DNA from 2 places in the Pseudoalteromonas sp. TAE79 genome. Region 2 is predicted to be linked to the other one. Evidence: predicted binding sites of a transcription regulator. Region 2 holds the regulator's gene; the other holds the start of a gene.
What was found. The regulator sigma-54, encoded in region 2, starts transcription at its own class of promoters, with help from an activator protein. The targets are predictions, from matches to a motif close to GTTGGCACGNNNNTNGNNT.
Positions count from the first base shown of each region.

Region 1: L655_RS0116775 (hemerythrin domain-containing protein) is a predicted target of sigma-54. The motif match lies at 7,974-7,992, and genes of this name have one in related genera.

Region 1 covers NZ_AUTL01000221.1:5,354-20,213, forward strand. Annotated here, with positions in the region: gene L655_RS0116745 (ABC transporter substrate-binding protein) at 1-1,196, opposite strand, end outside; gene L655_RS0116750 (DUF547 domain-containing protein) at 1,183-2,028, opposite strand; gene L655_RS0116755 (bifunctional TVP38/TMEM64 family protein/FAD-dependent oxidoreductase) at 2,030-4,195, opposite strand; gene L655_RS0116760 (TonB-dependent receptor) at 4,220-6,580, opposite strand; gene L655_RS0116770 (hypothetical protein) at 6,999-7,412, shown strand; gene L655_RS0116775 (hemerythrin domain-containing protein) at 7,507-7,932, opposite strand; gene L655_RS0116780 (DUF6500 family protein) at 8,296-8,514, shown strand; gene L655_RS0116785 (RluA family pseudouridine synthase) at 8,516-10,171, opposite strand; gene poxB (ubiquinone-dependent pyruvate dehydrogenase) at 10,488-12,212, shown strand; gene L655_RS0116805 (threonine/serine exporter family protein) at 12,762-13,988, opposite strand; gene L655_RS0116810 (glycosyltransferase family 4 protein) at 14,105-14,860, opposite strand, start outside.
Region 2 covers NZ_AUTL01000277.1:46,217-62,813, forward strand. Annotated here, with positions in the region: gene L655_RS0122645 (KpsF/GutQ family sugar-phosphate isomerase) at 1-836, shown strand, start outside; gene kdsC (3-deoxy-manno-octulosonate-8-phosphatase KdsC) at 837-1,388, shown strand; gene lptC (LPS export ABC transporter periplasmic protein LptC) at 1,385-1,939, shown strand; gene lptA (lipopolysaccharide transport periplasmic protein LptA) at 1,929-2,474, shown strand; gene lptB (LPS export ABC transporter ATP-binding protein) at 2,471-3,196, shown strand; gene L655_RS0122670 (RNA polymerase factor sigma-54) at 3,266-4,765, shown strand; gene hpf (ribosome hibernation promoting factor) at 4,792-5,079, shown strand; gene ptsN (PTS IIA-like nitrogen regulatory protein PtsN) at 5,084-5,536, shown strand; gene rapZ (RNase adapter RapZ) at 5,555-6,400, shown strand; gene L655_RS0122690 (HPr family phosphocarrier protein) at 6,443-6,715, shown strand; gene mgtE (magnesium transporter) at 6,848-8,206, shown strand; gene L655_RS0122700 (protein disulfide oxidoreductase) at 8,264-8,815, shown strand; gene L655_RS0122705 (YgiQ family radical SAM protein) at 8,984-11,161, opposite strand; gene L655_RS0122715 (EAL domain-containing protein) at 11,562-13,751, opposite strand; gene L655_RS0122720 (SRPBCC family protein) at 13,863-14,444, shown strand; gene L655_RS0122725 (TIGR03899 family protein) at 14,413-15,300, shown strand; gene L655_RS0122730 (TIGR04219 family outer membrane beta-barrel protein) at 15,334-16,104, opposite strand; gene L655_RS0122735 (DUF2333 family protein) at 16,108-16,597, opposite strand, start outside.

The sequences.
Region 1 (14,860 bases), on a different contig from region 2:
GCACTTGGATGTGGTTTAGCTGTTTTAAATAAGGCTTGCTGATCAGGCGTTAACGTTGATTGAATAAGTACGCTTTTATCGCCCCATATATGCGCTTTTTGTTTTTGAGCTTGCGCCTCAGGGCTGAGTAAAAAATTAGCCACTAATTGCGCACTTTGCTGGTGGCTTGCATTGTAAGGGATTGCCACAAAATGGGTATTACTTAAACTGCCATCACTCATTGCGTAACTGCGAATGCTGTTTGGTAAATCATAGCGTTTTACAGCTGCGGGTACTTCAGGTGCTGAAAAAGTAAAGGCTAAACTCAGCTCTGTATCGTCTACTAAGCGGCGCATTTGAGCACCACTTTGCATAAAATGAGTGCCACCACGCCAAAGCGTTGGGTGTAGTTTATCTAAAAAGTCCCATAACGGATTTAGCACTTGTGCAGTATTTAAAGCGGTAGCTGGTTGGTTTAACTGCGCTTTAATGTTTTCGCTGCTGTGCTTATGCAGCACAACTAAGGCGTACTTTAAAAAGCTCATACCTAAAAAGTCAGGCGGCTTTGGGTAACTAAAGCGACCAGGGTTTTGTGTGCTCCAGTTTAATAATTCGTTTAATGTAGTAGGGCGTTTATTGTTTGTTTGTTCATTTATTGCAAGGCTGTCGTAATAAAAGGTGAGCGATGCTTGCCCCCACGGTGCTTCCATACCGTTTGTGGGTATGCCAAAGTCAAAATTAACAGCAGGGTTATTAGCGGGATCTGTGTATGCAAAGTGTGGCAGTTTATTTGCCCACTGTTTTAACAACAATGCGTGCTCGCTCATAGTGGCAAAGTTAGCGCCGTTTATCCATACCAGATCAACACTGCCTTGGTCATTATTATGTGCTGATTTTTCGGCCAACACACGGCTTACTGCTTCGCTGGTGTCGCTGAGCTTTACATGGACTAAGTTAATATTATATTGAGTTTTAACTTGCTGGGCAGCCCATTGAATATAGGCATTTATTTGCGCGTCGCCGCCCCAGGCATAAAAGTACACGCTTTGGTTATTACCAAGCGTTTCAATATTTTCCCAGCGAGTGAGTCGTTCTTTACTCATATTATGAGCGCTGTTATTAGCAAAAGTACTTAAGCTTGTTATTAAGCAAACGCAAAACGCGACACAGTAAACACTGTATCGCGTAGTTGTTTGCCAAAACTTACTGGCGTGCATTTAAATCCCAGCTGTAGTCTAAAAATTTTACTTTCATGTCATTATTTTTAAGCGCTTTTTGCTGAGCGGGTACTAGTTTAAGTGCATCGCTATATTGCAGTAAAAACTGCTGTAGCGTGTCTGCACCTCTAAAACCTTTTTCAAAGTCATCGCCGTACCATTTAAATATAGAGGAGATATTTAGCGTATTTTCCTGCGCAAAATTACGTGTTGTATCAGATAAAAAACGCACCGTTTGCTGTTGCAATTGGCTCTCTAGTTCAGTAGCTGTGAATGCCTCCCCGCGCAGCGCAGGGCAACCAATACTTGCACAATTTACAGCAAAATGAATACGTGGGTCGTTATATTTACCGCTGCCACGAATTAAACCGTGCTCTATGTCATCAAGGCTGCGAGTTTTACCAAGTAGTGGCACAAACGCTTTACTCCACGGTGAGCTAAAAAAGCTGCCTAAATCTTTTATTGATTTAAGGTTTTGGGGCTCTTTACTGCCAAGGTTTGAAACGATGAGCTCTACGGTAAATGCATTATACGCATTAATTAAAAACGCCAGTTGCTTAGGCTTTTCCCACGCGTCAAACTCGTTTTGTGTTACAGCACTTAACGAATCTAAATACGTTTTTAGCTGAGTATGATCACCTTGTATTGCAGCGTAATCAACCTCTGTGCTGTGATTATGGTTAATAGCGACAACATGTTTATTTAGCAATGCATTCCAGCTATCGTGCAGGTTATTAGTCGTACTTTGCGCTTGGCTTGAAAGCGACGTTATAAGCGCCGTCGCAAGTAATGTCGCACTTAATAATAAAGGTTTTAATGTTGTGTTAAACATATTAGCCTCGACGCCACGTATGATATTTTTCGAGCAGGTTAAGTACTTTTTCAGGTGCATGGGCGCGTTTCCACTCGCCTGCAGCGTATTTGTTGCCTTCAGCCCAAGTAGGGTAGCTGTGTATAGTGCCCAGTATTTTATTAAGGCCTAAACCGTGTTTCATGGCCAGTACAAATTCAGCAATTAAATCACCCGCGTGTTCAGAGACCACAGTTACACCGAGTATTTTGTCTTTGCCTTTAGGGGTAATTACTTTAATAAAGCCTTTTGTGGCGCTGTCGGTAATTGCGCGGTCTAGCTCTTCAAACTCAAAACGAGTGATTTCAAAATCGATACCTTTATCAATTGCATCTTGCTCGTTTAAACCCACACGTGCCACTTCTGGGTCAATAAAGGTGGTCCATGGAATAACGCGGTAATCTACTTTAAACTTTTTAAGGTTACCAAATAAGCCGTTTACTGCTGCGTACCAACCCTGATGAGCGGCTACGTGCGTAAACTGGTACGGGCCAACAATATCGCCAGCGGCAAAAATATTAGGGTATAGCGTTTCTAGGTATTCGTTAGTGACTATTGTACGGTTTGTTTCTATGCCTAGCTCTTCAAGGCCGTAACCTTTAAGGCGGGCACTGCGGCCAACAGCGCATAGCAGTTCGTCGTATTCAATAGCAATTTCTTCATCATTGCCTTCGTTAAGGCGTTTAACAATAATGTACTTTTTACCGTCGCGCGCTTCACAACGTAATGCCTGATGTGAGGTTAAAATGTTAACGCCGCTTTCGCTCAATGCTTCATGAGCAAAGGTAGACACTTCAAGATCTTCTTTGATCATGATGCGCTCCGCCATTTCAATTTGCGTAACGCTTGAACCTAAACGGGCAAAGCTTTGGGCTAATTCGCTGCCAATAGGGCCGCCGCCAAGTACTACAAGCTTTTTAGGTGCTTCGTCAAGCGCTGCAAATTTATCCCACAAGGTATCGCTTGTTACATAACCAGTTTCTTCTATACCGGGTAGTGGCGGTACAAATGGGCGTGCGCCAGTGGCAATTACAATAGTACGTGCCGTTAATGTTTGTGTGCCGCCATCGTTGAGTTTAATTTCTACCGTCCACGGGTCAATTAATTTACCGTAACCTTTTACTACGTCTACGCCTAAATTAGTGTAGCGCTCTACGCTGTCGTGTGGTGCTATATCGGCAATTACTTTATGAACACGGGCCATTACTTTTTTAAACGAAAACTGCGGTGTCATGTTTTCTAGGCCGTAGTGTTCACCGTGGCGAATTTGCTCTGCAATTTTAGCGCTTTTAATTATCGCTTTACTGGGAACACAGCCGTAGTTTAAACAGTCGCCGCCCATTTCGCCCGCTTCAATAAGGGTTACTTTTGCTTTAACAGCAGCGGCAATATAGCTTGTTACCAAACCACCTGCACCCGCGCCAATAACAATCATGTTACGGTCGAAACTTTTAGGTTTAGTATAGTTTTTGTATACACGACGTTTTTTAAACACGTTTAAGATCCCTTTAGCAATAAATGGGAATACGCCCAATAAAGCGAATGATAAAATTAAGTCCAACGATAAAATGCCCGATAAACTCTCTATTTGAGCAAGCTGCGTACCGGCATTAACAAATACAAATGTACCGGCTAGCATACCCACTTGGCTTACCCAGTAAAAAGTCCATGACTTGATGGCTGTTACGCCCATTAACAAGTTGATTAAAAAGAACGGAAACACCGGCACTAAACGCAACGTAAATAAGTAAAAGCCGCCTTCTTTTTCAACGCCTGCATCAATGGCTGCTAAACGCTCAGGAAAGCGCTTTTTAATGGTATCGCGCAATAAGTAACGTGATACTAAAAAGGCCAGTGTGGCACCTATGGTTGATGCAAACGATGCAACCAATAAGCCTTCAACTAAGCCAAATAAAGCACCCGCTGCCAGTGTTAAAATAGCCGCGCCCGGTAAAGACAATGCAGTAACCACCACATACAATAAAAAGAATCCGCCAATGATTAATAGCGGAGATTGCGCTTTATATTGGCTAAACTGATCCATCGACCCTTTTAAGCCCTCAAGCGTAAGTAGTTGGTGCAAATCAAAATGAAAGAACAGGCCGATGGCGACCGCTGCAATCAATAACAAAAGTATTTTTTTAATCATGTTCTCTCTCTTTCAAACTTGCCTTTAAAAATTATGCGTAAGCGTCAGCTTGGCGTTTATTGGTAATTCAGGAAAAGCCAAGGTTGCACCAAAATAACCGCCTTCAAATACTGGGCGCCAGTTTTTTTGATTCGTTACGTTGTTCACATCTAATCGTAACTTGGTACTAGGCGTAAAAGCATAGCTAGTATTTACGTTTAGTGTGTACTGATCACGAATTTTTACTGTCGCCAAAAAGTCTAATGGGTAACTCTTTGTATATAGACCTGAAAAACCCGTTTGCCATTTCGAATTAATTGAATAATTTCCGTTAAAGCTGAACGATTGCTCAGGGATACCCTGTACACGGGTGTTTGAAGGTGCAAAAGCGGTAAAGCTAGGTGCGCCAACACTGGTACCTTCAATAATATCTGGACGTGAGTTGTCAAATGCATCAGCTACTTGAGCCGAATCTTGACTACTTGCAGAATTATCGTAGCGAGCGTCAATATAGCTGTAGCCAACACTTAGCCAATAAGGGTAGGCGTCATAAAATACTTGGCTTTCAAAGCCGGTAGTACGAATGCCAGTGTTACTACCATCACGATTACGTAAACTACGACGTTGGCTAAATACGGCTCCATCGGCGTACCAATCGCTGTTAGTTGGTGCGTATTTTAAACCAAATTCAACCAAGGTATTTTCGGTTGAAAAGTTTTGTGCGCTAATTGTGTTGTCGCCACCAAGAGACGTGCCGCCAGCCATGCTATTTGATGTGGCTTCGTTGTAACTTGCTGCACCATAAGTGGTGTAATCACCGTTCAATCGGTAGTTAAAGCTTATTTGCCCCGAATGTAGCTTATCGTTAATGCTATCACGAGCTGCAATTTCACCCTCTGGTGCTATTGGGTCGTGCGCGTCTACGTCATAAAAATCAATGCGGTATCCAACACTTGTATGAAACTTATCAGTCCAATCTGAGTCTTGTTGAATCGCAAAACCTGTTTGCCATGAACGCGAATCGGTCGTGTCTGATAGGTTAAAGTCGCCGCTACCATCGTTATTAATATCGTACTGACCACCTGGAGATACAAATACACCTGGGCTAATTTCAATTAAACGCGCTTGTTGTTCACTTGTTAGAGGAATGCGACGATTTGAAAGTGGGCCAGTTAAATCAATAGGTAAATCGGCTTCTGTTGTAAATTGGCTGTAGCCTAATACGCGGTTATAACGTACATCAAATGCAAAAATGGTTTGCTGATCGCTATTCCAAAGGTAGGTAAGCTCGGTACGGTTTTGCGCCGTGTCTGCACCATCTATAATTTCAACAAAGCTATTCTGTACAATTTCTTCGCGTTGTAAGTGCTGAAAATACGTAATGTTTTTTATTGATGCATTGCTAGAAAGTTCACGCTTATAAATACTGTGTAGTAAATAGGTAGTAGCTTCGTTTTGATTATCAGGGTCGGTAAGTACTGTACTGCGATTAATTTTAACTTGTCCAGTAGGTGAGATTATCGCACCTGCTGCTGGTACGGTACTGCCATTTGCTTGCACGCCTTGACCGGTAATATAAAGGCCATTATCTATTAGCGCTTGAGTAGGGCGGTTAATACCTGCGTTATCGGTAAATTCAACTTGGTATAATTCAAAGTTAATATCCCAGCTGCTTTTGTCATCGGGTAATACACGTAATGATGCAAATAAGCTGTCGCTTTTAGTTCCCGAGAAATCGTAGTAACTGCCGTTATCAATATGTTCAGCGCTTACTCTAAAACCTACTTTATCTTTTACAATGGGTGCACTGTAATCAACTAAAACACTGTATTGATCCCATCTACCTGCAGATACAGCTGCTTTGCCTTTGCTTTCATCCGTAGATGCTTTTTTAGAATGTAAGTTTACAAAACCACCGTTGCGTTGGCTTGAACCAAATAATACCGGTGGCGCGCCTTTTACTACATCTATTTGTTCTATAGAGTTGAACGATAACGGCACGCCAAAGCCATTATTACCTGCTTGGCGGCGTGTACCATCTTGGAAAAGCTCACCTAGTTGCCCACGAATAGTAGGTAAACTTGGTGCCCCAAAACCACTGGCTGAATAGGTATTAGGGCTTACTGCAAGTACGTCTTGTAAAGTCGTAATATTGAGTTGTTCTATTAACTCGCTTGAAATTGGTGTTACTGATCGGGCTATATCTCGTAGAGCTAAGTTGTCGCCAAAAGGGCCGTCTACAGTGGCATTTTTAACCGAAAGACCTTGAGATCTAATAACTTGGCCTGCCACCTCAATACGCTCAATTGCGCCTTCTTTTGCTGTTTTTGATTCTTCGGCTGCAAAAGCATTAAGTGGTGTATTTAATATGGTGGCTAGGGAAAGTGCTAAATATGCGTGTTTCAAACGTTTTCTCTCTACGGTTAAAATGTTGTTGGCGATAAAGACCGAAAGGATTAAAAATAACTTTCAGTAAAATTTTGATTCTTTTTGTTTTTTAGAACATAACAAAACAGATGCATTATAAAGATGGTAATTAAGTAGTATTGTTTTATTAGTTGATAAAATATTAATACAGCGATTGTACTAGAGTGAATGTAAATATATGCTTTTAATAGAATTTTTAATTATAGACTACTTTCAACCTGCTAACATTTTAAAAGAGTTAACTTTTATGCAGCATTTTTTAAATTACTTAAATAAGCTTCACTTTTAGTACTGCATGGCTTAACTAATGAATTTAATTAAAAATTTTTGAAATAAAAAACAACTTATACGGTCTAGGTTACTTCTACGTTTATTAATATTCATTTAAGGAAATTTTATGACAGGTTCAATGAATTCTGATGTGCAAAACCGTTTGCAGTGGTCACTTTTATCTTTGCGTTTAGGCGTGTTTATTGTAATGGTTATGTGGACATTCGATAAGTTTGTTAATCCTGGGCATAGCGCACGTATTTTTGAACATTTTTACGGTATTAGTGGCTCTACAGATATAGTGGCTTACATTATTGGTGCGGTGCAGTTAGTGCTTGTTTTAGCATTTTTAGCAGGTATTAAAAAGCGTATAACGTACGGTATCATTTTTGTAATGCATGGCTTATCTACGCTTTCTTCTTACAACCAGTACATAGATGGCTTTAATAACTTATTATTCTTTACTGCATGGCCAATGTGGGCTGCGTGTTTTGCACTTTACTTATTACGCGACCAAGACGTGAAATTTACTGTAAAGTAATAAAGTACATGCAAAAAAATTGGTTATAAGCCATAAGGCTTATAACCAATAAGTACACAGGGAGTGTGTGGAAGTCGGTTTGCATGTTATGCAACTAATGCATTGCGTCGTTGTATTGCTCAGCAAGGCTCTCTTTTTGCCCTTCGGTAAGTGCTTTACCCGCTAATTGAAACACTTCGTGTTCTTCTTCACTTAAATGATGATGTACCAAATGGTGTAGCTTTTTAGCTGCAACTAACCATGCAGACGAGCTCATTTCGGTATCTTCAAGTTGTTCAATTAATTCATCAATTTCGTGATGTTCAGCTACGCTGTGGCGCGCTTTTTCGTGAGTTAAGTCATCAAACATAAGTGGGTTATAAAAGTAACGTTCTTCAAATTTTGCGTGATTTTCTAATTCTGTTTTTAGCTCATCCATTAGCGTGTGGCGCTGCTCTGTGTCGCCGTGTGTTTGAATAAGCGCATCTACCAATTCTCGTTGTTTGTCATGGTCATGACGTAGTGCTTCAAAAATATTCATAACTAGTCCTTTACTTGCTCTTTAATTGCTTACAAATATTGAAGCAAGCTAAATGCCATGCTTTAACTTGTTGAATTAAATTAGTTTATATTTGTTCGTTTGCTCGTGGGAGTATGCGGCCTGTAAGTTTTACAAGCACGCTCATGCAATATTTTCAGGCTTTAGTTTTACTGATGTGTTGGAGGAGTTAAGGTAGTTAATAAAATAGCGCGCAAATAAAAAAGATGAAAAAATGATACTTTCTTTGATACTATCAGTACGTTCTTTTTTAATTTTTTGTAACGGTGGCTAAAAGTAAATATGCCCATAAAGATCTTGAGATAGATTTATAATCCAGAGCATAGTTTGTTTAATAAGGTACATATGAAAGAAGAACTAAGAGCAAAAATAATTACCGTATGCGATAAAAAAATAGCAGTTAAAGGAGAAAATGTAGGGCTTTCTTTTTATGCATTTTTTGCCAATAAAAACGACGATCCAGAGCTACTTATGGATGCTGCTACTTGGTGGATACACACCCATAAATTAGATCATTTTGTAAAAGCAAAGACCATCAAACAAATGATCTTAGATGGGCTTTAGCTTAAAAATCTGCGGCTACTTCAAACTCTAATCGTTTAAGCGTAATAGGGTGAGTAAATGCTAAGTATTCTGCATGTAAATGTAATCGTTCGGCTTTTTGCCCGTAATGTGTGTCGCCTATAATTGGCATGTTTAAACCTAAGCTGTGCGCACAATGCACTCTTAATTGATGAGTTCGCCCTGTTTTAGGGTATAACTGTAATCGGGTAATATTGTTGTTACGCTCTAAAACCTGCCAGGTAGTAAGTGATTGCTTACCGTGTGTGTAACACACCATTTGGCGCGGTTTATCATCAAAGTCTAGCACTAAGGGCAAATCAATTACTCCGCTATCCTCAGCTACGTTACCATTAACTAATGCGACATAACGTTTATCTATGGTGCGTTCAATAAACTGCTTTTGCAGTGCTTTGTGCACGCGTTTATTAAGTGCAATCATCAATAACCCAGAAGTCGACATATCTAATCTGTGTACAATTAGTGGCCCTGATGCCTCTGGAAACTGCGTTTTTATGCGCATATAAACTGAGTCATCAATATTAACGCCAGGCACTGATAAAAACTCAGCGGGCTTATTTACCACAAGTAAGTCGTCATCTTTATAAACAATACTTAAATCTTTACCCTGAGCTGGGTTGATAAGTAGCGGGTTATCTTCAACATCTAAACCCTTTAGCATATGCCCAAGTATTGGTTGGCATTTACTGTAACAAGAAGGGTAGTAATTCTTATGCTGCCTAATTGCTGATTTAGGTGCTGCTCCCCACCAAAACTCTGCCATAGCAAGTGGCTTTAAGTCATGTTTATAGGCGTATTGTAATAATTTAGGCGCTGCACAATCGCCAGCACCCGAAGGAGGAGTGTGCTCAGGTAATGCTGCAAAAATAGCATTTAAATCTGTAGTTTCACCATTTGCATTTAAAAATTGGTACTGTGCAAATAGCTTTTTTTGTAAGCTTTTAGAAAGTGTTTTACGGCGCTTTTTTAAATGAGCAATTTCATTAGAAATATTGATGTGTGTTTGCTGCAGTGACTCGATTATATTTTGCCAATAGGATTTAAGTGCCAGCAGTTGCTTTTTTTCTACGATGCTTTGCCCTGCAAGCTTATTTTTTAACTGCTCAAAATCACTTTCGCTAAGTTCTAATTTGCCTTCGGTACGTTGTATTTTTCGCTGCTGACGACCGGCTTGCATTACTGCCTGTTGAGCTAATAGCGCTTGCTGGTAGCTCTGTGTTGCATCATCAAGTTTGCTATTAACTTCAAGCAGTTGTTCACTATTTTCTAATTGCTCAATTTGAGCATTAATATCGTTAATTATTTTACTTTGAGCCAAATAGCTATCGTCTTGAAGTTGCATGCTAGAAACAGGCGGCACAAAGCTAATATTACCTTTATCACCTTCAATTTGTCCCGAATAAGCACTTAAAAAGCCTAATTGTTGCTTAGCATTTTGCACCACTAAAACCCCAAACATTTTACCTGCATTTTCTGCTTTTAAATGCGCTAACGTTTCAAGCTGTTGCTGTAATTGTTTAGTGGCTGCTACAGCTAATGGTTGCGGCTCGTAATAAAAAGGGAAAGTAAACTTTTCAGGAAGCGCGAGAGCATCAATATTTTGAGAAAATAATGTAAAGCAAGAAGCAGAATTTGACATAGAAGTAAGAGAAAAGCATTCAGTAAAATAATTGAGCGCATAATAACATATTCATAGTTAAGCCACTAAAAATCTCGCACCCGCATATTCATAAACACTTTAAAGCGGACATTCATGTTTTATGTATCAGTATGGGGTCGCAGCAAGCATAGGCGTTTGTTAGTAAAGTCTCAGTAGTAATATATTTATCATTATCAAAATATTTAAGCTTATCGATTCTCAATAATTGAGCGCATTTCGAAACGATGACTTACCTGATAGATCAGAGACGAAAAATCAATTTACAGAATAACTGAATATTTAGGAGTTCTATATTATGAGTCAAAATATCGCAAGTTTTATCACTAAAACCCTCGAACAAGCAGGCGTAAAACGTATTTGGGGAGTAACTGGCGATTCACTTAACGGCATTAGTGAAAGTCTGCGAAAAATGGGAACAATTGAATGGCTAGGTACGCGACATGAAGAAGTTGCCGCATTTGCAGCTGGTGGCGAAGCACATTTATCAGGCGAGCTTGCGGTGTGTGCGGGTTCTTGCGGGCCAGGTAACCTTCATTTAATTAATGGCTTATTTGATTGTCAGCGCAATAATGTACCAGTATTAGCAATTGCCGCACATATTCCTTCATCTGAAATTGGCAGTAGTTATTTTCAAGAAACCCATCCGCAAGAATTATTTAAAGAATGCAGTGTGTATTGTGAAATGGTGTCGAGCCCTGAGCAAATGCCGTACCTGCTAGAAACAGCAATGCGACAAGCAATACTAAACAAAGGCGTGAGTGTACTTGTGCTACCTGGCGATATTGCATTAAAAGATATGCCTAAAGCTATTAAGCCGAAATGGAACGTGCCAAAGCCAGCAACTTATACCCCCGCTTTATCTGATATTGAAGCAATGGCGACTCATCTTAATAAAAGTAAAAAAGTAACCTTATTGTGTGGTGCTGGTTGTAAGGATGCCCACGACGAAATTGTTGCGCTAGCCGAAAAATTACAAGCACCGATAGTGCATGCCATGCGCGGTAAAGAATTTATTGAATACGATAATCCTTACGATGTTGGTATGACCGGATTTATTGGCTTTGCATCGGGCTATCATGCAATGCAAGAAGCCGATACGTTATTAATGATTGGTACTAGTTTTCCTTATCGTGCTTTTTATCCCGAAAATACCACCATATTGCAAATTGATAATCAGGCTGCGTCACTCGGGCGACACGTGCAAATTGACTGTGGCGTGTTAGGGGATACTAAAAACTCAGTGGCCACACTGCTTGATTATATTAAAGGTGAACGGACAAGTTCGCACTTACAAAAATGTGTTAAAAATTACAAAGAGTCTCGACAAGATCTTGATGAACTTGCCAGTGGCAAAACCTCGCAAAACTTAATTCACCCGCAATACCTAACGCGTTTACTCAACGAGCAAGCAGCTGACGATGCTGTTTTTACTTGTGATGTAGGTACGCCAACAGTGTGGGCTGCGCGTTATTTATCAATGAATGGTAAGCGTCGCTTAATTGGCTCGTTTAATCATGGCTCTATGGCAAATGCGATGTCGCAGGCAATGGGGGTTCAATCTGTTGATAGAGACCGCCAAGTCATTGCAATGTGTGGTGATGGTGGCTTTTCGATGTTAATGGGGGATTTAATCTCACTTAAGCAGCTTAATTTACCAATAAAGATTGTTGTTTATAATAATCGCTCACTTAGTTTTGTGGCTATGGAAATGAAAGCCAGTGGGTTTTTATCAAGCGATACCGATTTAGAAAACCCAAGTTTTGCTAACATTGCACAGGCCTGCGGCTTAAAAGGGATTCATGTGGATGACCCTGAAAAATTACCATCGGCAATGAACGAGATGATGAACCACTCAGGACCTGTTGTTTTAGAAGTCGATACTGCAAAACAAGAGCTTTCAATGCCACCGCAAATCAAATTAGAGCAAGCAAAAGGCTTTAGTGTTTACATGATGAAGGCGCTGATAAACGGCAAAGGAAACGAGATTGTAGAGCTTGCCAAAACTAACTGGTCACGCTAGTTACTTCCCTATTGAGTATTTTAGCTCAATAGGGAAGTGCCAAGTAATAATCCTCACTATCATCTTTTATTATTAATAAGCTAAGGCTGCTGTTTGTAAGTGATTGAACCGAAATAGAAAACCATATATGGTTTATCATTAAATTAATAAAAGCACGCATAAAATACCTCTACTCATAGAGGGAACAGAGCAATAATGAAATGGAAATCGGTTTTACTGTCGCTGGCTGTTTTATGGCTTATTCAAGCTCAGCAAAGCAGTTTACGCACCAGTGAATACGCAAATATCTAGCCTATTGCAAGTAAATTCAACGCAGTTAGCGCTGAAAATAGCTGCTTGAGATAGATTTATTATCCAGAGTTTAGGTTATTTAGAAAGCGCTGAACTGTTTTTACGTTGGAATCACTATGAGGTTTTTGAGTTTGACTCAAGTGCAATGTAATGAGCTAAAACATTTAGCATTGGCCTCAATTGCTACTTGGTAGTTGTTTTTAGTTTAATGTTTTACTCGCTTTACTCAATTAAAGTAAAGCGAGCGCTCAGTATCACTTACAAACTCTTTTTAGGCGGTAGGGCTACGTTTGCAAATATTAGTCCTGCAACGAGCGACATAAATATTAAAAACGTTTGCTGGCCTATATGCTCTGCGTATATAAAGTCTTGGCCTTCAATGAGTGAGTTTAAGCCAATATAGGTTTTGCTACCTGGTACTAATACAATCAAGCCTTGCATGGCCACAATAGAGGCCGGCGCATTAGCAACGCGGTTAAACAAGTTACTAAAAATACCCACCGACAAAGCACCCACAAACGTACCTAATGTGTAATCAAGGTACATAGCCGAGCCAATACTGGTGCCGTACGCTATAAAGCCTGATGCTATAGACCACACAGCGTGCTTAAGTTTGGTTCTAAAAATAACGATTAAGCTGCTACAAAGTAAAAATATAGCCAGCCATGCGGTCCACTTTGGTAATGGCTCAGGTTGTACAAAGTCAGCTTGCCCAAAGAGTGCAAAGCCAATGCCTATGCCAATAAAACCGCCAAAATAGAGTTTAAATAACAGCATAAACGAGTCCATGACTCTTGCTGTACCCGACACTAAATGCCGCGCTGCAAGCTCTGCTAAGCCAAGCGCAAGTGCTAAACCGGGTATAAATACAATAATGGCTGAAAGTACCACCAAGCGTATGTTTATTTCAGGTGTTATATACACACTTACTGCACACGCAAGTATTGCCGATATTATGGCTACCAATGGCTCAAGCATATGGGCTACGCGTTTTGAGCGCCCAGACCAAAGCACAAACAAATAAACAACTAAAGTAAGAAGCGATGACCAAATAACATCAGTCCAGCTAGTACCCATTAACATTGCAAACGCACCACCAGAAGTTGCAAAGGCAACGCCCGTAACAAGTTTATTGTATGGGTTTGGCATGTCGTAGATAGCATCTAGCTGGGCGTCAACTTCTTGTAAAGTTAGCTTGTCGTCAAGCATTTGGTTTACAAGGTCGTCGGTGTCGGCAAGTGAGCCTAAATCGTGATCGCCAGGGTCTACACGCGCAACGTGGGTGTACTCGTCTTCGTGGCCATCAGTCCAAATAACAAACGTTACCGAAGTTGGCGACATAACAAACGACGATTTAAGTCCTAAATATGTAGCCACTTCCATTAGGTGGGCTTCTAGGCGGTAAGCAGGCGTACCATACTTGTGAAGCATTTTACCCAATTTAACGATAAATTTGCGTTTTTCTGTAAAGGTTGCAGTTTTCAAATCTTTTTGGACCAAATATTGCGATAACTAAGCTAAAAATATAGACAATACAGCTAAAACTGCCCACGTTTGATGGGCGCGATTTTAAACACTAATTGGTGTGTGTCTAGTCATTTTTAATCTAATTTTTTATTTTTTTCAGCTATCCATTGCGACATGTATTGAGTGCTGCGCATTGTATGATGTTTGAGCATTTGGCCTGTAAAGTTTTTTTCGCGATGAGCCTCTAAATCGCTACTTATTGAATCAATTTTTTTAATTAACACCGTGCTCAATTGTGCTTTATCGTAAAGCGTATTAAGGAGCGTGTTGCCATTTTGCTGCGCTTGTTCAAAGTCACTTTGATTGGTGTACATTTCAACAACAGCATTGGCAAAATCGTCGGCAGTGTTGGCTATTTTACCAGGCCATGGTAAATCGTTATGCATGCCCTCTGCACCAATATTAGTGGTAACGCTGGGTGTTTGCATAATCATGGCTTCAAGCAATTTACCTTTTATGCCTGCACCAAAACGCAGTGGTGCTAAACATACGCGTGCGCTTTGCATTACATCAAACGCATTATCGGCCCAGCCTTTTATTAAAAACCCTGTTTTAGGGTTATTTAGTGCCGTGGCTTTTGGTGGTGGGTAAGAGCCATAAATATGTAGTTCTGCTTTTGGGAGTTGCTTGCGAATAAGTGGCCATATTTTTTGTAAGTAAAGTACAGCATCCCAGTTTGGCGCGTGTCTAAAGTTACCTATGGTCATAAAGTGCTGGCGCTGCTCAAACGTTTTTGTACTTGTAGGTAATGAGCTTAAATCGACCATAAATGGTAAATGGTGTAATAAGCTTGGCTCTATTTTAAATACGCTGTTTAGCAGGCTCATTTC
Region 2 (16,597 bases):
TTATTGTTATTGGCATGGGAAAATCAGGCCATATTGGCAATAAAATAGCGGCAACCCTTGCAAGCACTGGCAGCCCTGCGTTTTTTGTTCACCCTGGTGAAGCAAGTCATGGTGATTTAGGTATGATCACTAAAAATGACGTGGTTATGCTTATTTCTAATTCAGGGGAAACCAGCGAAGTTTTAAATATCATTCCGGTTTTAAAACGACTTGGTGCCAAAATGATAGCGATGACTGGCAATACACAATCAACAATGGCAACCCTTGCTAATGTACATGTGTGCATTAAAGTAGAAAAAGAAGCTTGTTCATTGGGTTTAGCCCCTACATCAAGTACCACTGCAACGCTTGCGATGGGCGATGCCATGGCAGTTGCATTATTAGAAGCTCGCGGCTTTACAGCTGATGACTTCGCGCTATCTCACCCAGGTGGTAGTTTAGGCAAGCGCTTATTACTTACTATAAAAGATGTTATGCACAGCGGCGCAAATACACCTATTATTGATGTTTCACAAACAGTTAAAGATGCTCTAATAGAAATGTCAGCTAAAGGATTAGGTATGACAGCCATTGTTGATGAAAATCAGCAACTCGTAGGGTTATTTACCGATGGTGACTTACGTCGCATTTTAGAACAAAGAATTGATATTCATACAACACAAATAGATGTTGTTATGACTAAGTCATGCACTACAGCTACGCAAGATATTTTAGCCGCTGAAGCGCTCAATATTATGGAACGTAAACGTATAAATGGCCTAATCGTCGTCAATGAGAAAAACCAACCTATTGGCGCATTAAATATGCAAGACCTATTGAAAGCAGGAGTGTTATAAATGCAATTTGAAGAACTCTATCAACCGCTGAGCGATGATGCAAAAGCACGCGCTAAAAAAGTAAAACTACTTATATGCGATATTGATGGTGTATTTTCTGATGGCCGTATTTACCTTGGCAATCAAGGTGAAGAGCTAAAAGCATTTAATACAAAAGATGGTTTTGGCATTAAAGCACTTATAAACAGTGGCTTTGAAGTAGCTGTTATTACTGGTCGTCATTCACAGATAGTACAACAACGTATGAGCAGCTTAACCGTACAGCATATTTATCAAGGCCAAGAAAATAAGCTCATTGCCTATCAAGAATTAAAAGATAAACTCAACCTTAGCGATGAACAAATTGCTTATATTGGTGATGACGGTCCTGACATGCCTGTTATGGAGTTAGTAGGCTTTGCCGTTGCAGTAAATGATGCCCACCCACTTATTAAGCGTTTGTCACACTATGTAACGCAAATGCCTGGTGGTTTTGGTGCTGTGAGAGAACTCACCGATTTGCTCATGCTTGAAAATGGTAAAGCATTGACTACACAAGGCACTAGTTCATGAATGCAGCGCGCATAATATTAAGCGTTTTATTCATTAGCTGTATGGTTTGGCTTTGGTACCCTTATTTTACACAAACAAATATTGTGCCTCAGGCTGAGCCTGAAGTTATTGCTAAGCCTGATTACATAGCTATTGAGCTCAAACAGACAGCCTATGATGAGCAAGGTAAAATTAGCCACAAAGTCACTGCGGCTAAAATGGAGCTATACCAGCAATTAGGTTTCACGTTTTTCGAAAAACCCATTTTTACTTTATATAACGAACAACAAACGTGGCAAATAAATGCAGACGAAGCAACATTATACGAAGATAAACAATTAATTTTAGAAGGTAATGTGGTTGCCAAAAACTTAACCGATAACGCCATGATAGACAAAATCAATGCTGATAATATTCAGGTTGATATAAAGTTATTAACAATGCGTTCGGAGCAACCCGTCATTATCACTGGACCCAATTTAAAAATCACCGGTAAAGGCCTAGAAGCCGACTTAAAAACCGAAGTGATAAAACTAATTAACCATACGCGAACCATATATTATGACCAATAAAATATTAAAATCACTTATTATTCCTACACTTATACTAGCGTTTAATAGTAGTGCAGCAGAGCAAAACACGCAACCTGCTGCCAATCAAATTTCAATAAGCGCCGATAAGCAAGAAGGTCAATTAAAAGCTAATGTCGGAATTTTTGAGAAAAACGTTGAAATTATTCACGGTAACCGCCGTATCACAGCCGACCGCTTAGAAGTACATAAACGCGATGAACTTGGTGATAATAAACAATTATTAATTGCTACAGGTAGCCCTGCGCACTTTGAAGAAAAGCAATCAGATGGCACGACTATGAGCGCCAGTGCTGACGAAGTACGTTATGATGTATCTAAGCGTTTTTTAACGCTTGTTGGTAATGCACAAGTATCGCAAGCCGGACAAAAAATAAATGCTAAAAGCATTACCTACGACATAGAGCAGCAGCTCATCAGTGCCGAAAAAGATGAAAACTCAACTGACCGCGTTCACACAATTTTAGTACCGATCGAAACTAAAAAAAGTAAAAAAGGCGATAAAGGTCAACCATGAGCACATTAAAAGCAGAACTATTGGCAAAAAGCTATAAAGGTCGTGAAGTTGTAAAAAACGTCGGCCTTGAAGTACAAGCTGGCAGTATAGTTGGCTTACTTGGCCCTAACGGTGCTGGTAAAACAACGACTTTTTATATGATTGTAGGGCTTGTTCCTAGCGACAAAGGTAAAATATCTATTGATGATAACGATATTACTCTTTTACCTATGCATAGTCGTGCTAGATTAGGCATAGGCTACTTACCACAAGAGTCATCGATTTTTAGAAAGCTGACTGTTTATCAAAACTTAATGGCCATTTTAGAAACGCGCAAAGAACTAAATAAACAAGCCAGAGAAGACACGCTCAATAACTTATTAGATGAATTTAGCATACAACACATTCGTGATAGCCAAGGTATGGCATTATCGGGTGGAGAGCGTCGTCGTGTAGAAATAGCACGAGCACTGGCAGCAGATCCTAAATTTATATTACTGGATGAACCGTTTGCCGGTGTTGACCCTATTTCGGTATTAGATATAAAGAAAATAATAGAACATCTTAAAAATCGTGGGATTGGAGTATTAATTACCGACCATAACGTAAGAGAGACCCTTGATGTTTGTGAAAAAGCCTACATTGTTTCTCATGGGGAGCTGATTGCATCAGGTACTCCAGAGCACGTATTAAATGATAAAACAGTACGCGATGTTTACTTAGGCGAGCAATTTAGGCTGTAACATTTACGCCATGTCTTTAAGCATCTGCTAGTATTAATTATAACAACATAAAAGGATTGTTAGAGATACATGAGGCAATCACTACAGCTGCGCATGGGCCAGCAACTTACAATGACTCCACAGTTGCAACAAGCTATTCGTTTGTTGCAACTCAGTACATTGGATCTCCAGCAAGAAATACAAGAAGCTCTCGACAGTAATCCACTATTAGAGGTTGAAGAGGCAGACTATTCTGAAGACGCTGCTGGTAAAAACGAGCAAAAAGCTGATACCGATGACATAACTGTTAGCGCATCTGCTGATGATGCTCCGAGCGAATATGAACAAGATACTGGTGAAGCACTTGCAAAAGACACGCTAAGTGACGACATGGCTATGGATGTTAGTTGGGATGAGTACATGAGTGCCGCTCCTGCAGCCTCATCAGGTCCAATGCCTGAAGACGAATCAATATACCAAGGCGCCTCTACTGAAACGCTCCATGAGTATTTAATGTGGCAATTACAACTAACGCCATTTAGCCCTACCGATGAAGCCATCGCTATTGCGATTGTAGAGGCCGTCGATGATTCAGGTATTTTAACATTAAGCTGCGAAGAGATTTTAGAAAGCTTTAATCAAGAAAACGAAGATGATAACGAAGTCGAACTTGATGAAATTGAAGCCGTATTAAAACGCATTCAACTGTTTGATCCTGTTGGTATTGCTGCACGTAGTTTACAAGAGTGTTTGTGTATTCAGCTTAATCAATTTGATAAAGAAACACCTTACATTAATGAAACGAAAATGATTTTAACCGAGCATATTGATCTATTAGCAGCTCGCGACTATCGTACATTAATGAAAAAAACTAAGCTCAAAGAAGAAGAGCTTAAAGAAGTGATGACACTAATACATACTCTCAACCCAAAACCTGCAGATACTATTGTAAGGGAAGAATCTGAGTATGTTATTCCTGATGTGTCAGTTAAAAAAATTAAAGGCCGCTGGGTTGTCGAATTAAACCCAGATAGCATGCCTAAAATTCGTGTTAATAGCCAATACGCGGCAATGTCTCGCACTGTAAAATCAAGTGGCGACAGCCAGTTTATTCGCTCACATTTACAAGAAGCTAAATGGTTTATTAAAAGCTTAGAAAGTAGAAACGACACGCTATTAAAAGTTACTAATTGTATTGTTAAGCAACAACAAGGCTTTTTTGAACATGGCCCTGAAGCCATGAAACCAATGGTTTTAAATGATGTCGCTGAAATGGTAGAAATGCACGAATCGACAATTTCGCGTGTGACTACTCAAAAGTACATGCATACACCCCGTGGTATATTTGAGCTTAAATATTTTTTCTCAAGCCATGTAAGTACTGAAAACGGTGGTGAATGTTCATCTACAGCAATACGTGCGCTTATCCGAAAATTAATCGCAGCAGAAAACTCAGCAAAACCATTGAGTGATAGCAAAATAGCGGATATATTGGCTGAGCAAGGAATTAAAGTAGCAAGACGTACAATCGCAAAATACCGTGAATCTCTTGCTATTCCACCGTCAAATCAGCGTAAAAGTCTGATTTAAGACGCTAAACTAAGAGGGTAATGCTTATGCAACTAAACTTAACTGGTCGTCACGTAGAATTAACCGATTCACTAATAGACTATATTAATACTAAATTTGCGAAGCTTGAAAGACACTCTGATCATATTAATAATGTTCATGTCATTCTCGATGTAGAAAAATTAAATCAAAAAGCAGAAGCCACAATACACGTAAGCGGTGCTGAGCTATTTGCCTCTACAGAACATCAAGATATGTATGCCGCTATTGACTCGTTGATCGACAAGCTCGATCGCCAAGTAATCAAACACAAAGAGAAGCTTGCTCGACACTAATATGATGAAATTAAGTTCACTTATATGCCAGGACTGCAGCAAAGCTGCGGTCCTTTTTAATAGCAAAAAAAGAATTTTAGAGTTCATTAGCGAACTTGCTCACGACAAACTTCCGTATTTACCGCAACAAGATATTCTTAATGCTTTAATGAGCAGAGAGAAATTAGGTAGTACAGGTATAGGGCGTGGCATTGCTATTCCTCATGGAAGAATGAGCGGTGCAGAAGAGCCTTTGGCTTTAGTGCTCGTTAGCGAAACTCCAATAAACTTTGATGCAATCGATAATCGCCCTGTTGATATTTTTGTCGCACTCATCGTACCAGATGGCGATAACCAGCAGCACTTAAAGACTCTAGCAACCATTGCTGATAAACTAAACAACAAAGATTTTTGTAAACAGTTACGCAGTGCAAAATCTGATACTGAGCTTTACCAAGTTATTGTCGATCAATCATAGTTTTATAAAGGGTGTTAAATGGAGTTAATTATCATAAGCGGCCGTTCTGGTTCTGGAAAGTCGGTTGCTTTGCGCGTTGTAGAAGATTTAGGTTATTATTGCGTAGATAATATTCCAGTAAACCTACTACCTTCATTAGTTCGCAGTGTGTCTGATAGCTACGATAAAATTGCTGTTAGCATAGATGTGCGCAACATCCCTAAAGAACAAGATGAATTTAACGATATTCTTGAATACTTGCCTGGCTTTGCAAACCCTACGTTGTTTTATTTAGATAGCGACGATCAGACATTGATCAAACGCTTTTCTGAAACACGCAGATTACACCCACTATCAATAGACTCGTTGCCCCTTGATTTAGCCATCAAAAAAGAAAAAGAATTACTTGATGTATTAACCACTCGCGCCAACTTTATGATAGATACGACTGATTTAAGTGTTCATCAACTCGCTGAATCTATTCGTGAAAAGATTTTAGGTAAAAAAGATAAGCAACTGATTGTCACATTTGAATCATTTGGTTTTAAACACGGTATACCAAAAGAAGCAGACTACGTATTTGATGCACGCTTTTTACCAAATCCACACTGGGAACCAGAGTTAAAGCCTTTAAATGGGTTAGATCAACCGGTTAAAGACTATTTAGCTAATCACAGCATAGTGCAAAAATTCACATGGCAAATTCAAACATTTGTACAAACGTGGTTACCACATTTAGAACGAAATAACCGCAGTTATTTAACCATTGCTATTGGGTGTACAGGCGGGCAACATCGCTCTGTGTATTTAGCGCAAACTATCGGTGAAAGTTTCGCAATGACACATCCCAATGTAAAAATTCGCCATCGCGAGCAAGAAAAATAATATAGCTGAATAATCACCTGTTCAGCTTAGGTAGAGTAAGTTATGCATTGTGAAGATACCTTTTTAATAAAAAACAAATTAGGCTTACACGCCAGAGCAGCTACTGTGCTTGCGCAATTAGCAGTACAATTTGATGCGACAATCACATTATTCCAAGATGACAAAGAAGCAGCAGGCGATAGCGTACTTGCACTAATGTTACTTGAAAGTAGCCAAGGGAAAGAAGTTAAAGTTGTTTGTAAAGGCCCTGATTCTGAGCAAGCTTTACACGCTGTTGGAGAATTAATAGCACAACGCTTTAATGAACAAGAATAACCTGTTTTATAAAAACAATATTCGCATTACTAATGCTTCAATTAAAACAGATATATAAAATAGATAGGTTAGTAACGCCAGTTAACTCACCTCCCCCCCATAAAGTAATATAACAATTTATAAAGGACGCCAATGCCTGAAGCTTTTGAACAAGATTACCCACTACAGCAACTTAAACAGGTGACGAAGTCACTCAATAGTGGTCAATTTGTTCAAGTTAGGCGCATGCTCGCAAAAACGGCTCCTTGTGATACCGCATTATTATTAGAATCATCACCGCATAAAATTCGCCGACTGCTTTGGCAATTGGTCGATCCTGATGTGCAGGGTGATGTTCTTGAAGAATTATCTGAAGATGTTCGTTTAGGCATTATTGCCCAAATGGAACCTAAGCACATTGCCGCCGCAACTGAAGACATGGGCCACGATGACTTAGGTGAAGTATTACGTAGCCTGCCAGATACCGTCTATAAAGACGTTGTTAGCGCGATGGACATTCAAGACCGTGAACGTGCCACGCAAGCACTGTCATATCAAGAGCGTTCAGCAGGTGCGCTAATGAACACCGATACGGTGACCATTCGCCCTGATGTAACACTCGATGTTGTACTTCGTTATATTAGACTGCGTGGTGAGTTACCAGAGGGTACAGATGATTTATATGTTGTTGATAAACATAACTGCTTTATAGGCGCTTTATCGCTGAGTACATTATTAACTAATCCGCCAGAAAAAATTGTGCGCGATTTAATGGATGAAGATTGTGAGTCTATCCCAATCTCAATGGATGAAAGTGAAGTAGCGCAATTATTTGAGCGCCATAATTGGATATCGGCCCCTGTGGTGGACGATAACGACCAACTCCTCGGTCGTGTTACTATCGATGACATCGTTGATGTAATCCGAGAAGATGCCGAGCATAGCTTATTAAGCCTAGCCGGTCTTGATGATGAAGAGGATACATTCGCGCCTGTACTAAAAAGCTCTAAAAAACGCTCAGTTTGGCTAGGAGTTAATTTACTAACCGCACTTGCAGCTGCTTTTGTAGCTAGCTTTTTTGAAGGCACTTTAGATGTGCTCCCTATTTTGGCTGTGCTTAACGGTATTGTCCCTTCTATGGGTGGTGTTGCTGGTAGCCAATCATTAACGCTTGTTATCCGTGGTATTGCAGTAGGTCATATAAACCAAACAAACCAACGTTTCCTGATGATGAAAGAACTGGCCATTGGCGCGCTAAACGGTATTTTGTGGTCACTATTAATTGCGGGTGTTATTGCGCTATGGCAATGGGATTTTATGCTTGGTGGCGTACTCGCCTTCGCTATGTTTATGAACTTAGTGGTGGCAGGTGTTGCTGGTGCAAGTATTCCAATAATTCTTAAAAGAATGAATATAGACCCTGCTCTTGCAGGGAGTGTGGTGCTAACCACGGTGACTGATATTGTTGGTATATTCGCCTTTTTAGGTACTGCTACATGGTTGCTGATATAAATTAAACGCTTTAAATGTAAAAACTACAGCAAAAATACTTAGGGTAAATCAGTAGCTATGGCAACGGATACCAAACATAAAAATGACATACCTAAAAAAACGCTAAAACAAAAAAGCGTATCCATATTAAAAAGTGTACTGGTATATGGCTCTATATTTTTCGTCCTTTATACCGCCGTCAATTGGTGGCGGCAACCTGTCATGCCAGCAAATCCTCAATTACAATTAATCGATTATAAAGGGCAAAACATTGATTTAGCAGCAATGAGCCAAGATAAACCCACGCTTGTGTATTTTTGGGGAACTTGGTGTCCTATTTGTAGTATTACCTCCCCTGCCATAAACGAACTCGCAAACGAGAATAAATACCCCGTTGTGAGCATCGCGATAAAATCAGGCTCTGATCAAGAGCTGCATGATTATTTAAATGAGCAGGGCTACAGCTTCAGTACTGTTAACGATCGACACGGCGAGATATTTTCCGATTGGCAGGGACAAGTCACGCCATCTTATATAATCTTAAAAGATAATAAAATGACGCAAGGACTCACCGGCATTCAGCCGTTATGGTCACTTAAATTGCGTTTGTGGTTATCATCAATGCTTTAAAAAAAAGCTAAACTTAGCACAGGATATCTAAGGAGAGGGGCTCTAAAACCTCACCCTATATCACCTACAATAATATAGATAATAAAGAGCAAGGCTGACTTAATTTACGTATACAAAAGCTAAAAAACGCGTGCCGCAATTAGCCTTATCTATTAGCAAATAAAATTACTAACGTGTGCTTTGTCGATTACCGCCTACTTTTGGCTTAGTGTTTGCCTTTTTAAATTGGCTAAAACCGGTATGTCGCGTTAGTGCTGGACGCCCACCTTTTTTACCACCTTTACCTGCTTTTTCATCGCGCCCTTCTTCTGGCACTAAACAGTTAGGCCCTTTACCAATTAAATTAGCTTTACCCATTTTACGTAGAGCTTCACGTATCATTGGCCAACCAGCTGCATCGTGGTAGCGTAAAATAGCTTTATGTAATCTACGTTGGCGTGCGCCTTTAGGTACTGGAACAACTTCTGAGTTGTTTTTTATATTACGTAAAGAGTTCATCTCTGTATGGTAAATAGTCGTCGCATTCGCCATAGGTGATGGGTAAAAATTTTGTACCTGATCAAGCTTAAAGTCGTTTGATTTAAGCCATAAAGCCATGTTTACCATGTCTTCATCTTTTGTACCTGGGTGAGCAGATATAAAGTAAGGAATTAAATACTGCTTTTTACCGGCTTCTTTAGAGTACTTATCAAATAGTTCTTTAAATTGATCGTACGCTCCCATACCTGGTTTCATCATTTTTGATAATGGACCATCCTCTGTATGCTCTGGCGCTATTTTTAAGTAACCGCCTACATGGTGCGTTACTAATTCTTTAACGTAACGCGGGTCGCGTACAGCTAAATCGTAACGTACACCTGAAGCAATCAATACCTTTTTAATACCCTTAACTTCACGTGCTTTTTTATACAAATCTATTGTTGGCGTATGATCTGTATCCATGTGTTTACAAATATCTGGATACACACATGATAAGCGTCTACAGGTACTCTCGGCCTTTTTACTCGTACAACGTAGTTTATACATATTCGCCGTTGGGCCACCTAAATCAGAAATAACACCAGTAAAGCCGGGAACTTTATCTCTAATTTGTTCAATTTCTTCAATAATAGATTCTTGCGAACGACTTTGAATGATGCGCCCCTCATGCTCTGTAATTGAGCAAAACGAACAACCACCAAAACAGCCACGCATAATATTAACTGACGTTTTAATCATATCGTAAGCAGGTATTTTAGCATCACCATAACTTGGGTGAGGAATACGCTGATACGGCAAACCAAATACAGCATCCATTTCATGTGTTTCTAATGGATATGCTGGCGGGTTTACCCAAATAGAGCGATCGCCATGTCGCTGGTAAAGCGCCCTTGCACAACCAGGGTTTGTTTCTTGGTGTAAAATGCGCGAGGCATGGGCGTATAGAGGTTTGTTAACACTTACTTGCTCATAAGCAGGTAACTTAACATAGGTTTTTTCCCACGGCTTAGGACGTGCAGGCTGAACCATGATTGGTTTTGCTGCTTCTGCTTTTAAATCAATACCGGCTTGTTTAAATTCTGATTTACTACAGCCAACATCATCCGCGCCATATGGGTTTGGAATAGGGTCGATTTTACCAATTTTATCAATAGCGGTAGAATCACTGCCACGCCAACCAGGTAGAGGCTCTTTTCGAATAACAGCCGTGCCGCGAATATCCTGAATCGTATCCATCGTTTCACCCGCCGCAATACGGTGTGCAACTTCAACTAGCGGGCGCTCTGCGTTACCGTAAATTAAAATATCGGCTTTTGCATCAAACAAAATACTACGGCGTACTTTTTCCTGCCAATAGTCGTAATGAGCAATACGGCGAAGGCTGGCTTCAATACCGCCAATAACAATTGGGATACCTTTGTATGCTTCACGGCATTTTTGCGAGTAAATCATCACGGCGCGATCAGGGCGCTTACCGCCAACGTTATTAGGCGTGTAAGCATCATCGTGGCGCATGCGTTTTTCCGCTGTATAGCGGTTGATCATCGAATCCATGTTGCCGGCTGTTACACCAAAAAATAAATTCGGTCTGCCGAGCTCCATAAATGCATCTTTAGAGTCCCATGCAGGTTGGGCAATAATCCCCACTCTAAAGCCTTGCGCTTCAAGTACACGGCCAATTACCGCCATCCCAAAACTAGGATGATCAACATACGCATCACCACTAATTATTATTATGTCGCAACTATCCCAGCCAAGTGCATCCATTTCTTCACGTGTAGTTGGTAAAAATGGCGCGGTGCCATAACATTCAGCCCAGTATTTAGGGTATGAAAATAAGGCGCGCTTAGCTTTGAGTGTGCTCATAATTGTGGCCGTAGAATAACAAAAGGCGCGAATTATACCCTACTAAATTCTTTATATATACAAAGTAGTCAAAGCATATCGCGCTTTAAATTCTAAATCGTTCATTAGGGCGTGTTGATCTTTGTGGATTGAAATTTGTTCAATCTAGGGGCGATTTAATCGCGGCGCGAGGTTTGTAACCTAGCGGGCTAAGTAAAAACCGAGCAACAAAGAGTTAATCGTCCCTAGAAAGAACCCAAAGGGCAGCGCATGTTTGGCATTTATGCTGCGTTATCGCCTATTTATGGGGAACAACCACACTACATAGGCTCTGACTTGCCTAAATACCAAACAATCTGCTGCACAATTAATCACAAAAGTTCAACACGCCCTAACTTAAATAATAATAAGTTAATCTTTTTTAGCGTTTATTTATAAATTCTATCAATTCATGCTCAGGCATGGGTTTAGCATACATAAAACCTTGTACCTCATCACAGCCTAAATTTTTTAAGAACTGAGCTTGTTCTTGTGTTTCAACGCCTTCAGCAATCGTTTTTAAACCCAACTTAGCACCAAGAGAAATAACTAAGGCAGCAATAGCGCCAGTGTCATCATTTGGCAGATCTTTAATAAATGCACGATCTATTTTCAATCTATCCAAGGGTAAACTTTGTATATAACTAAGCGATGAAAAGCCAGTCCCAAAGTCATCAATAGCAACCTCAATCCCTAACTCTTGAAGCTCTCTAAGTGTATTAATAACAGTTTCGAGTTCATCCATTACTACGCTTTCTGTGACTTCTAACTCTATGTTTTTTGGCTTAACACCATATTTTAATAATGTATTTTTAACGTTTTGAGCATAACCTTTTACTTTAAACTGCGGAACAGACACATTAACCGCAATACAAATTTCGGTGCCCATATTTTCTAGGCGCTTTTGTTGTTGGCAAACTTGCTCTAAAACCCACTGCCCTATATCAACAATCAAGCCCGCATCTTCTGCAAGTGGAACAAATACCGCTGGCGATATATATGACCCATTACCGGTAGGCCACCTAAGTAATGCCTCACACCCAATTAAAGACAAGTCATCTAATGAAAGTTGAGGTTGATACCATACCTCTAACTTGTTTCGAGCAAAATCATGACGTAATTGCCTAATAATTCCTATGCGCCAAGCCATTTTATCTTGCATGTCTACACTGTAATAAATTCCCTCTTTGTGTTTTGTTTTTTTAGCTTGATTAAGTGCAATATAAGCAACTTTAAGTGTATCAATCCCGCTACTTTGAAAGTCTTGCTGTTGGCATAAACCCAATCTAAAATCGATAGGCAATGTATGCTCTTCTGCGCAAAATGGAACACCTAACTGCTCATTCAATTTTTTTAAGTCGAGTTCATCACGGCGAATAATAAAACCAAAAACATCAGCACCAATACGAGATAGTAACTTAGCTGTTGGGTAGTTTTCTTTTAACCTTTGCACAATGCCAATTAATACTTTATTGCCGACCTCTTGCCCTAAGCCATTATTAATATCTGCAAAATTAACTATATCAAGTAGTACAAATACATAATCATTCACGTGCGGCTTTTGATAACGCTCTACCCGTTCAATAAAATTGGTGCGATTTGAAATACCTGTAAGCACATCTTTATAAGCTGCATCTCTTAACTTTACAAACAGCCTTATATTATCCAGGGCAACACTCACATTTGTTAAGAAGATTTCAGCAAACTGCAATTGTGCTTGCAAAGGAACATGGTCACATTCTATATATAAAGCCGCTTTTCTATGCTTACTTTTTAATACAAATGTTGCACTTGAGTCTGTATGTTGATGCTTTAATAAATCAAAACACAACTCAACTTGTTTAAATACTTTGCTATCAACATTAATTAATTTTTCACCAAAGTAGTCTTCGTAATGCCCACAACCACCTAATACTTGAATAAAGTCATCGCCGTCTAATTTGCTGCACACAAGCCCTCGAGGTGAACACTTTAAAATAATACTCATGTGCTTGATGATTTCTTTGCATAGTTGCTTAATATCAGTAAGCCCTAAAATAGACTTTGATGCAGAAACAATCGTGTTCATTGCATCACTTTGATATTCAAGCTGGCATACCTGCTCGTAAGAGCGAATAGCGGTTATGAGCGATGTTACTAATTTAGAGCGAGTGAGTTCTGTTTTAGTTTTATAATCATTTATATCGTATTCACGTATTACTTTTTCTTCTGGTATATTACCAGCTTGCCCTGTTCTTAAAATAATTCTCACATGTTGATTATTTAATTCGTCACGCACCCTTTTTACAACCTGCAAGCCAGCATCGTCAGTTTCCATAATAACGTCTAAAAAAATAACTGAAATATCGTTATTTTCAGCTAAAATCTCTATTGCTTCAGCTCCCGAATAGGCATCATGAAATCGCAAGCCTGCCCCCAAAAACTCAACCCCAGACAAAGCTAACTTTGTTACAGAGTGGATCTCAGGTTCGTCATCAACAATTAAAATATCCCAAAACTTAGTCGGCTCAATTACTGCATCATCTTCATAGTCTTGTTCAAAAAATAAAAAATCGTTTTGATCTGACGACATTCGCTCTCCTAGGTAGCAATTTATAAATTATTTTTGGTTTATAATCTAATTCATACTATAGTCGATTAATAAAAAGTTGTTGTATTTCAACTCAAAAAACTAATAAAAGGTGTGCTTATTAAACCATTAAAAATATTGATCAAAGGCGTACTGTTATTGCTATTGGTATTAGTACTGGTAGGGCTAATACTTCCTCAAAGTTATAGTGTAAATAAAACAATAGAAATCAATGCAAATATTGACGCAGTAAAACCGCTTATTACTGACTTTAATCAATGGCAAAAATGGTCTCCATGGGAAAAAGTAGACCCAAGTATACGTTTTACCTTGGGCGAACCTAGCTCTGGCCTAGGTGCTCATCAGTCTTGGAAAGGAAAATGGGGGTATGGTGAAATGATCATAACTTCGGTGAATCAAAATAAGGTCAGCTTTAATATACTTTTAAATGCTGAGCATATTATTAGGGGGACTTTTAATTTTAGTGAGCAAAACGGTATCGTCACTTTAATATGTAAGATTAACGGACAAACAACCGCCCCTTTAATATCGGGTTACACCGCAATTTTGAGCGAATATGTGCTCCGTAATACAGTTTCAATGGGGTTAAATAACCTTAAAACTGTTGCTCAGCTTAGTCATTCACAAAGGACAATGCACAGCCATGACAGTCAAGACAGCACAAGCGAGAATTAACCTTGCTAACATTATCGAATCCTTACTTGGTTACCCTATAACAAAAATAGGCAGTAACGGAGTACTGCCTACCCCCGAACAAAATTACGATATTAAAGGCCAAGTTAAGCCGCTTTATCATATCAACAGTGAAAACTCTGTTTTAGCTCGTGCCCAAAAGCGCCAAGATTTATTACTAATAAAACAACAACAAAATATAGAGTCAATTTTAGCAATGGCTATGGGGTTTTGCCCCGATGTAGCAAGTACTAAACAACCCGATGCTGACTGGGTAGAGCATTTTATCGCACTGTGCGAGGATACTTCAAATGCGTCAATGCAAACTTTATGGGCCAAAATTTTAACGGGAGAAACACTCAACCCTGGTACGTTTTCAATTAAAAGTCTGCAAACATTAAAGCATATGACACAGCGAGAAGCTGACTCTTTACAAAAATGTGTGTCGCTCTCAGGCTATAACGAAAAAGACGACAGCCACTTTATATTACTCGGCTTTTACAAAAAACCGTCATTGTTTGATTTGCTACGAAAAGGCAATAAAGTATCTTTAAATTTAGGAAAAACGGGTATTAGCTTTCCTGATATTTTAACGCTCATGGATCTTAATTTACTGTATAGAAAAGAAATTGAATCTGCAGTGCTTAAAGCGGGGCAAGAACTTACCCTTTCATTTTTATCGCAAAAAGTAACGTTAAAAGCAAAAAGTAGTGATTTGGTATTGAGCTATTATAAATTCACGCAAACAGGTGATGAGTTATCTAAACTCATTAATTTTCCTGTAAATAAAATTTATAAGCAGTTAATTAATAATGCGCTGGAGGGAGAGTTTGATTTAGCGTGGCACGCAATAAAATAATATGCCACGCTTTGTTTAATTAGAAAATACTAATTAAAAGTGAACCTGAATACCCGCAAATGGGCCAGATGCATCAATATCAGTCGTAATATCATCTACATCATCAAGTTCTAATACCATAGAGCGGTAACCTGCTTTAACAGCAACATCTACTGCTAGGTTATCAATAAGTTCCCACGCTACGCCTACTTGGTAATCTTGTACTTTGCTATCGTCAATAGCCAAAAAGCTACCTTCAAAAAATACACTTAAACCAGTAAATGGTAAGCCGGCTTCGGCACGGCCATATGCAAGAGGAACAAAACCAGAGAAATCTTTTGTTTCGGTAAAGTTAGTACCACCATTTTGAGTAGTACCATTTACAACAATATCACCATCAAACTGCTTAGCATTTAAACCTAAGTCAATTGAGATTAAATCGTTATCAAAAATCTCATAATAAAAAATGTAATCGATGTGTGTTAAATCACTTACCGTATTTACCGTAGAGCCTACAACATAATCAGAGCCATTAAAGCTAAATGTATCTGTAAGTAGCGCAGAACCATTTAACTCAAGCTCTGTATACTTTAATTTGATATTTGGTACTAACGGCACTGGGTGCTCAAGTGCCGCGTAGTAACTTACAAATGTCTCATCTTCAAAATCAAAATCTTGAGACGATTTATCTTTATAAGAAAATTGACCATCGTTATCTGACTTCCACCCATCAACACCTACGTATAAACCTAGTAGGGTGTCAGCTTGCGCTGCGGGTGCTAAACATGCCATTGAAAGGGCTGCTGCTAAACAATACTTTTTCATTTTTTATCCTTGAGCTAATAGCTCGCTAAGTTCGATTAAAGCCGCATTGGCTCTAGAAATATAATTTGCCATAACTAGGGAGTGGTTAGCTACATAGCCAAAACCATTCCCGTTTAAAATAAGTGGGCTCCACACTGTTTCTTGAGTTGCCTCAAGTTCACGTATAATTTGTTGTAAGCTTACACGTGCATTTTTCTTTTCAAGCACATCATTAAAGTCATACTCTATCGCTTGTAAAAAATGCAGTAATGCCCAAGTAGCTCCGCGCGACTCGTAAAATACATCGTCAATTTCTAACCACGGTGTTCTTACTTGCTGCTGCAGTGGCGCAAGAGTTGCTTGTTTATTAGATGAATTACCCGCTAAATCGGTGTTCACTTTTTCCTGGCCTACACTGGCACTTAAACGCTGGCTTAAACTACCTAAACGTTTTTCAGCTTCTTTAAGCCAACTACGTAAGTTATCTGCTCGTGCGTAAAATTGGCTATCGCGC